One region of the Ralstonia mannitolilytica genome, then DNA from elsewhere that is predicted to be linked to it. Evidence: predicted binding sites of a transcription regulator. Region 1 holds the regulator's gene; the other holds the start of a gene.

What was found. The regulator FliA, encoded in region 1, starts transcription of late flagellar genes. The targets are predictions, from matches to a motif close to CTAAAGTTTNNNNNNNNNNNGCCGNTA.
Region 2: a site for FliA is predicted at 2,205-2,231, ahead of TK49_RS17940 (flagellin N-terminal helical domain-containing protein). Genes of this name have one in related genera too.

What each region holds. Positions count from the first base shown of each region.
Region 1 covers NZ_CP010800.1:927,375-930,777, forward strand. Annotated here, with positions in the region: gene flhF (flagellar biosynthesis GTPase FlhF) at 1-366, shown strand, start outside; gene TK49_RS20795 (MinD/ParA family ATP-binding protein) at 380-1,138, shown strand; gene TK49_RS20800 (RNA polymerase sigma factor FliA) at 1,147-1,908, shown strand; gene TK49_RS20805 (MBL fold metallo-hydrolase) at 1,927-3,021, opposite strand; gene TK49_RS20810 (3-deoxy-7-phosphoheptulonate synthase) at 3,217-3,403, shown strand, end outside.
Region 2 covers NZ_CP010800.1:293,601-297,003, forward strand. Annotated here, with positions in the region: gene fliD (flagellar filament capping protein FliD) at 1-1,079, opposite strand, end outside; gene TK49_RS17940 (flagellin N-terminal helical domain-containing protein) at 1,265-2,092, opposite strand; gene TK49_RS17945 (LuxR C-terminal-related transcriptional regulator) at 2,501-3,136, shown strand; gene TK49_RS17950 (putative bifunctional diguanylate cyclase/phosphodiesterase) at 3,159-3,403, opposite strand, start outside.

The DNA.
Region 1 (3,403 bases):
CTGAACGCCACGAGCAACGGCAAGACGCTCGACGAGGTGGTCAGCGCCTACCGCAACGCCCACACCGGCGACGCCAACCTGGCCGGCTGCATCCTGACGAAGATCGACGAGGCCGCTTCGGTCGGCCACGCGATGGACGTGATGATCCGCCGCCGCCTGCCGCTGCACTACGTGTCGTACGGCCAGCGCGTGCCGGAAGACATTGCCGCGCCCAACAAGAAGCTGCTGATCCATCGCAGTTTCCGCGCGGGGGCGGAGCAGTCGTCGTTTGCGCTCGATTCGGACGAATCGCTGCTGGTGGCGCAGGCCGCCGCGCGTGGCCAGCTCGGCCGCGAGCCCGGTCTGGCCGCGTTCGACTTCGCATGAGCAAGGGGGCACGATGACGACCCCATTCGTCAAGGACCAGGCCGCCGGGCTGCGCCGCATGCTGGGGCAGGCTGCCAGCCGGCGCGTGCTGCTGATCGGCGCGCAGGAGCAGGTCGATGACATCGTCGACAACCTGCGCATTGCGTTGTCGGCCCTGGGTCGCGACGCTGCGGTGGTCAGTGCCCAGACCGTCGTGGCCGTGGCCGGTGTGCTCGAGGAGCACGACGACACGGCAGACGTGACGCTGGTGGCCGCGCATTTCGGTACGCGCGCGCTGGCCACCGTGGCCGAGGCGTGCGACGACGTGCTGCTGGCGTTCTCCGACGGCGCGGAAGGCATCAAGAGCGCCTACACGCTGCTCAAGAAAACCGCGGTGCTGCAGGGCAGCGCGGGCATCCGCACCCTGGTGTGCGGCGCGCATTCGGTCGATTCTGCGGTGCGCGTGTTCCGCAACCTCGCCAACACCGTGGGCCAGTACCTGAACACCCGCATTGATTTCGCCGGTTATCTGCCGGAAGACCGGCATATCGAACTGGCGCTCTCGCTCGGCAAGCCCGTGGCGAGCGCGTTTCCCGCATCCCCCTCGGCCATGGCCTTCCGCCAGCTGGCCGAGGAGATGCTGAGCTGGGCCAGCGCCGAGGCCCAGCCCCAAGCCGGCGCGGCAGGGTCGCCGTCGCAGGTGATGGTGTCGGCGCAGGCACAGACGATGTCGAGTTCGGCACCGACGGCAACGCCACGCGCCGCAACGCGCGCGGCCGAGCTGGTTTATTGAGGCGCACCATGAACGAAGCGCCAAAGGCAGGCATGGATATGTACACCGCAACCGGTCGCAAGACCAAGTCCGACGAGATGGCCACGTACGCACCGCTGGTACGTCGCATTGCCAACCAGATGATGGTGAAGCTGCCCGCCAGCGTCGAGCTCGACGACCTCATCCAGGCCGGCATGATGGGTTTGCTCGATGCGCTGTCGCGCTATGAAGAAACGCAGGGCGTGCAGTTCGAGTTCTACGCGGCCCAGCGCATTCGCGGCGCCATCCTCGATGAGCTGCGCGGCTCCGACTGGCTGCCGCGCGGGTTGCGCCGCAACGCGCGCACGATCGAACAGGCCATTCAGAAACTGCAGCAGCAGAAGGGCCGCGCGCCCACCGAAACCGAGATCGCCACGGCGCTCGGCATGTCGCTGGCCGACTACCAGAAGCAGCTTGTCGACCTGCAGGGCAGCCAGCTGCTGTATTACGAAGACTTCGACCGCGAAGACGCCGACGCCTTCATCGAGAACCGCGCCGCCGAAAACGACGCCACGCCGCTGGACCAGTTGCTGGACCACGACTTGCGCGAGTCGGTGGTGGCCGCCATCGAGGCGCTGCCCGAGCGCGAGAAGCTGATGATGAGCCTGTATTACGAGCAGGACCTGAACCTGCGCGAAATCGGCGCCGTGATGGGCGTGTCGGAGTCGCGCGTGTGCCAGATCCACAGCCAGGCGATTGCCCGGATCCGTGCGCGGCTGCGCGATCGCGCGTGGCTGCCGACCCCGACCTGATCGGCACCGGACAGCGTTCTATTGCGCGGCCAGCGAGTCATTTCGCGGCCGCGTTTTCATTTGCGGCAGCTCGGCGACGAGGCGTTCGGCGGCGGCGTCCCACACGCGGGTCTCGCCATGGCGGAAGAGCAGGAAGCGCTCGGCCGGCACGTCCGCGGCCTTCAGGGCGTTTGCCAGGTCGGTGATGGGCTGGTCCAGCGGTTCGTCCGTCAGCTCGAACGTGCCCCAGTGGATGCCCACGGCCTGCCGCGCCCCGACATCGTGCATGACCTGCACGGCTTCGCTCGGGTCGATGTGCTGGGCCTTCATGAACCACCGCGGCTCGTAGGCGCCCACGGCAATCGCCGCCACGTCGAAGTGGCCGAAGCGGGCGCCGATGTCGCGCGTGTCCTGCGAGTATCCGAGGTCGCCCGAAAACCAGAAGCGCAGTTGCGGATGCAGCAGCGCCCAGCTGCCCCAGAGCGTCTGGTTGCGGTCGTACAGGCCGCGTGCGGACCAATGCTGCACGGCGCAGAACTGCGCGGTGAAGGGGCCGAAGCGCGCTTCGTCGTCCCAGTCGAAGGCGCGCACGTTGGCGCCGTGGTCCGCGCCCTTTCCGGCAAGGCGCGTGCCGCGCACGTTGCGTGCAAACCAGCGCTCGACCCCCGGCGGCACGAAGAACATCGGCGCGCCGCCCGGCTGCCGCATCAAGGCTCGCACGCTGGCCTTGTCGAGGTGGTCGTAGTGGTTGTGCGAGATCAGCACCAGGTCGATATGCGGCAACTGACTGAGCGACAGGCCCGGCGGCTGGTGCCGGCGCGGTCCGGCAAACGGCAGCGGCGACGCCCGGTTGGAGAACACCGGATCGGTCAGCACGTTGAGGCCCCCGATCTGCAGCAGCAGCGTTTCATGGCCGATCCACGTGAGCTGCGGTACGGCCGGCGGCTGGTGGATGGCCGCCAGGTTCGGTGCAACGCAGGACAGGTCGCGCGTGGGGGGCTTGGGCAGGCCGAGGCGGCGGCGCTCGCGCTGCCATTGCCAGAAATCGCCGCCCGGGCGAGGGTGTGCGTAGCGGTTGCGAAAGCCGTCCGGCGTGTGATGGGGTTTGGCGGGATCGTAATAGGGGTTCTTCATTTCACCATGACGCCGGGCACCGGTCGGGGCGCGATGCTGCGGCTCTAGCTTGCGGGAGAACGCGGATTCCGCCCAGATCAGGACGTTTGGCGGCTTCGCAAGGGTACTCCGGTCTGCCGGATTGCGCTTTGTCCCCCTTTTTCAGCGCAGTTGTAGCAACATGCGGGCTGCTGAGAGCTTCCACCCTTGCTTGCCATGATGCGTATCGATAACCCCCAACATGACCAGGAAGTCGGCGTGGCCGACGCAACGCAGGATACGACCCGTATCGACGATGTGCGCATTGGCGCCGTGCGCCCGCTGATCTCGCCGGCACTGCTGCTCGACGAGCTGCCCGTGTCGCCCGAAGTGCAGGCCCACGTCGAGGCGAGCCGGACGGCCA
Region 2 (3,403 bases), 630 kb from region 1:
CCGATGGCCTGGCCAAGCACGTCGGTGATCTGGTTGATGAGCGCCTTGGTGCTGACATCTCCGGCCAGCGGGCCATTGTTGGCGCTGTTGGCGGTATCGATGTTCGTCAGCGAGTTCAGGGAAACGCGCAGCGCGTTGTAGCCCTTGACGAAATTGACCACGGCGTTCGTGGTAGCCGTCGGGTCGTTGGCCACCGTCACGGTGGTGCTGCCCGTCTTGGACAGCGTAAACGACGTGCCGTCCACCACGTTCGACAGCGTATTGGTCGGGCTCTGCACGGTGATGCCGTTGATCGTGGCCAGGGCGTTCTGGCCCGTGGTCACCTCGGTCATGTTCTGCGTGCCGGCCGGGTCTTGCGAGAGCAGCGATTGCAGCGTCGCATCGCCCGACACCGAGATCTTCATCTCGGAGTTCGAGCCGCCCGCCGTGGAGGTCAGCACCAGCCGGTACGGGTTGCCGCTGCCGTCGTTGACGATGCTGGCCGACACACCGAGGTTGGCCGAGTTGATCGCGTCGCGGATGCCCGAGAGCGTGTTGTTCGAGGAGTCGATCGTGATCGAGCCCCCCGGCAGGTTGCCGTTCTGCGTGAACGTGGCGCCCGAATACTTGCCGTTGGCAAACGTGCCGCCCGACACCGAGCCGAACGAGAACGAAATCGTGGTCGACGACCCGCTGCCGATGGCCGAGGTGGCGGAAGCCTGCCCCTGCGCGGCGAGCACCTGCGACTGCGCGAGCTGCGTCACGTTGACGGCGTACGAGCCCGCCGGCGCCGAACCCGTGAGCGAGGCACTGAGGATGGAGGCGTCGTAGCCGCTCGCCTTCATCGCGCTGAAGTTCGACACCGAGCTCAGTCCCGCCATGGCCGTCTGGAATGTCGCCAGCGAGCTCTTGAGGTTGCCCACCGCCGAGAGCTGCGTCTGGTAAGACGTCTGCTGGTTCTGCAGCAGGGTCAGCGGCTGGCTTTCCACCTTCATCAGGCTGGTGACCAACGTATTGACGTCGATGCTCGTCCCGATACCGGGAATCGAGATCGGCGGGACGTAGTTGTTGCTCGAGGAACTGCTGGTCGTGGTCGCCATGATCGGATCGGTCAGCGTATGCGTTGGCGGGAGTCCTTCCTCACAACGGCAGCGCTCGCCACTTCTTTAGCGGAGGTGGGCCACTCTTCACAATTGGATCAGCAAAACGAAAGGCCGGCGCCCCCCTCGAGGAGCGCCGGCCTTCGACCCGGCCGCAACGCGCCGGGCTGACATCCGCCTGCCGATTAACCCTTGAGCAGGTTCAGGATGCTGTTCGGTGCCGAGTTGGCTTGCGCCAGCATCGCCGTACCGGCTTGCTGCAGGATGTTCTGACGCGTCATGTTCGACGTTTCTGCAGCGTAGTCGGTGTCGACCATGGCCGACTTGGCAGCCGACAGGGCGGTGTTGTTCGACGTCAGCGTGTTGATGGTCGAGGTCAGGCCGCTTTGCTGGGCACCCAGGCTGGCGCGCGCCGACTTCAGGGCGGTCAGGTCGGTGTCGATTGCCGTTTGCGCGGCCGTTGCGTTGGCAGCGCTCGTCACGCTGGTGCCGGCGCCCGTGAACGAACCGTATGCCGACAGGTTGACGTTGGTGATGGTCGCGCTGTCCGTCGTGGCGTTCTGGCCGTACTGGAACGTCACCGAAGCAACCGTGCCGTCGAACAGCTTGTTGCCGTTGTAGTTGGCGTTGGTCGCGATGTTCTTGTTGGCCGTGGCCAGCTGCTGGTATTCCTTGTCCAGGTTGGCCTGGTCAGCTGCCGACAGACCGCCGTTGTTGGCTTCCACAGCCAGTTGGCGCATACGTTGCAGGTTGTTTTCGACTTGACCCAGGTACGAGTCGGCCGTCTGCAGGTACGACTGTGCGTTGTTGGCGTTCTGGATACCTTGCGTTTGCGAGTTCAGCGTGGTCGTCAGGCTCGAAGCGACAGCGTACGCAGCAGCATCGTCCTTGGCGCTGTTCACGCGCAGGCCGGTGGACAGGCGCTGCAGAGACGTTTGCAGCGCGGATTGCGATTGCGACAGCGCTTGCTGCGTTTGCAGGGACGAAATGTTGGTATTGAGGCTGAGGGACATGACGGCTCCTAAGTTTCCCGTTGGTTTGTTGCCCGATTGGCGGCTTGTTCCGGCTGTGCCGGGCAACGTGACCTGTAACTTGAAGGGGATCAGGTCTGCGTTGTACTCAGGTTATCGGTGGCCGTCGAAGAAAGTTTAGGGTCGCCTTGACAAAATTGTGCGCTGGCGGCGGTCCGGGTTTCGGGCGCCCGTTTTTTTGAGCCGGCCCGCCAACAGCAGCAGCGCGCCTGCTTCTTGCCGTACAGGGCCTCGGCTATACTCGTCCGATAAATCACGGCGCCGCATCCCTCCATACAAAGAGCGCCACTTCGCACAGATGGGGAGTTGCAAGCCCCGCCCAGGCGCTCCAGCGGCCTGCCGGCGGTCATAAGAGCTCGAAGCGAGCCTGTTTGACCCGCAACACCCACCATGCTCAATGTCCTGATCGTCGAACCGCACGACATTGCCCGTGTCGGCCTGCGCCAGATCCTCAAGGATTCGCGCCTGGCACGTCAGATCGAGGCCGTGCCGGACCTGCGCGACGCCAACAACGACGTGCTCGCCCAGCGCGAGTGGGACGTCATGCTGTTTTCGGTGGAATCGGCCACCGGAGACGAGTTCCAGACCATCAAGATGGTCCGCCAGCAACACGCCCGCCTGGCCGTGCTCGCGCTGGGCCGCCATCCCGAAGCGCTGCTCGCGGTGCGCGCCCTCAAGGCCGGCGCCGCCGGCTATCTGCCGATGGATGCCAGCCAGCCGCAATTGCTGGCCGCGGTCAACGCCATCTCCAAGGGCAAGAAGTACCTGCCCTCCGACCTCGTGGAAGTGCTGGCCGACAACCTGAACGTCGACTGGGACAAGCCCCGCCACGACATCCTCTCCGACCGTGAATTCCAGACGCTGCGCATGCTCGGCTCGGGCCGCACGCTGAGCGAGATTGCCCAGGCGCTGCAGATCAGCGCCAAGACGGTCAGCGTGTACCGCGGGCGCGTGCTCTCCAAGATGAAGCTGCGCAACAACGCGGAGCTGACGATGTACGTCGTCAGCAACGGCCTCCAGCTCTAGGCCCCGGGGCCCACGCAAGGGTTCAAGACGGATAGAACCTCGGGATGCACGCGCCGTAGCGCCGGGCGTTCTCGCGCACGAGGTCTTGCACGGCCGCCGGTTCCAGCGGGCGCGTGAGCAGGTAGCCCTGGAACTCGTCGCAACCGGCTTCGCGCAGGAATTCAAGCTGACCCTCGGTCTCCACGCCTTCGGCCACAGTCTTCATTCCCATGGCCTGCGCCATCATGATGATGGCCCGCGTGATGGCCGCACGCTCGGCTACGTGCG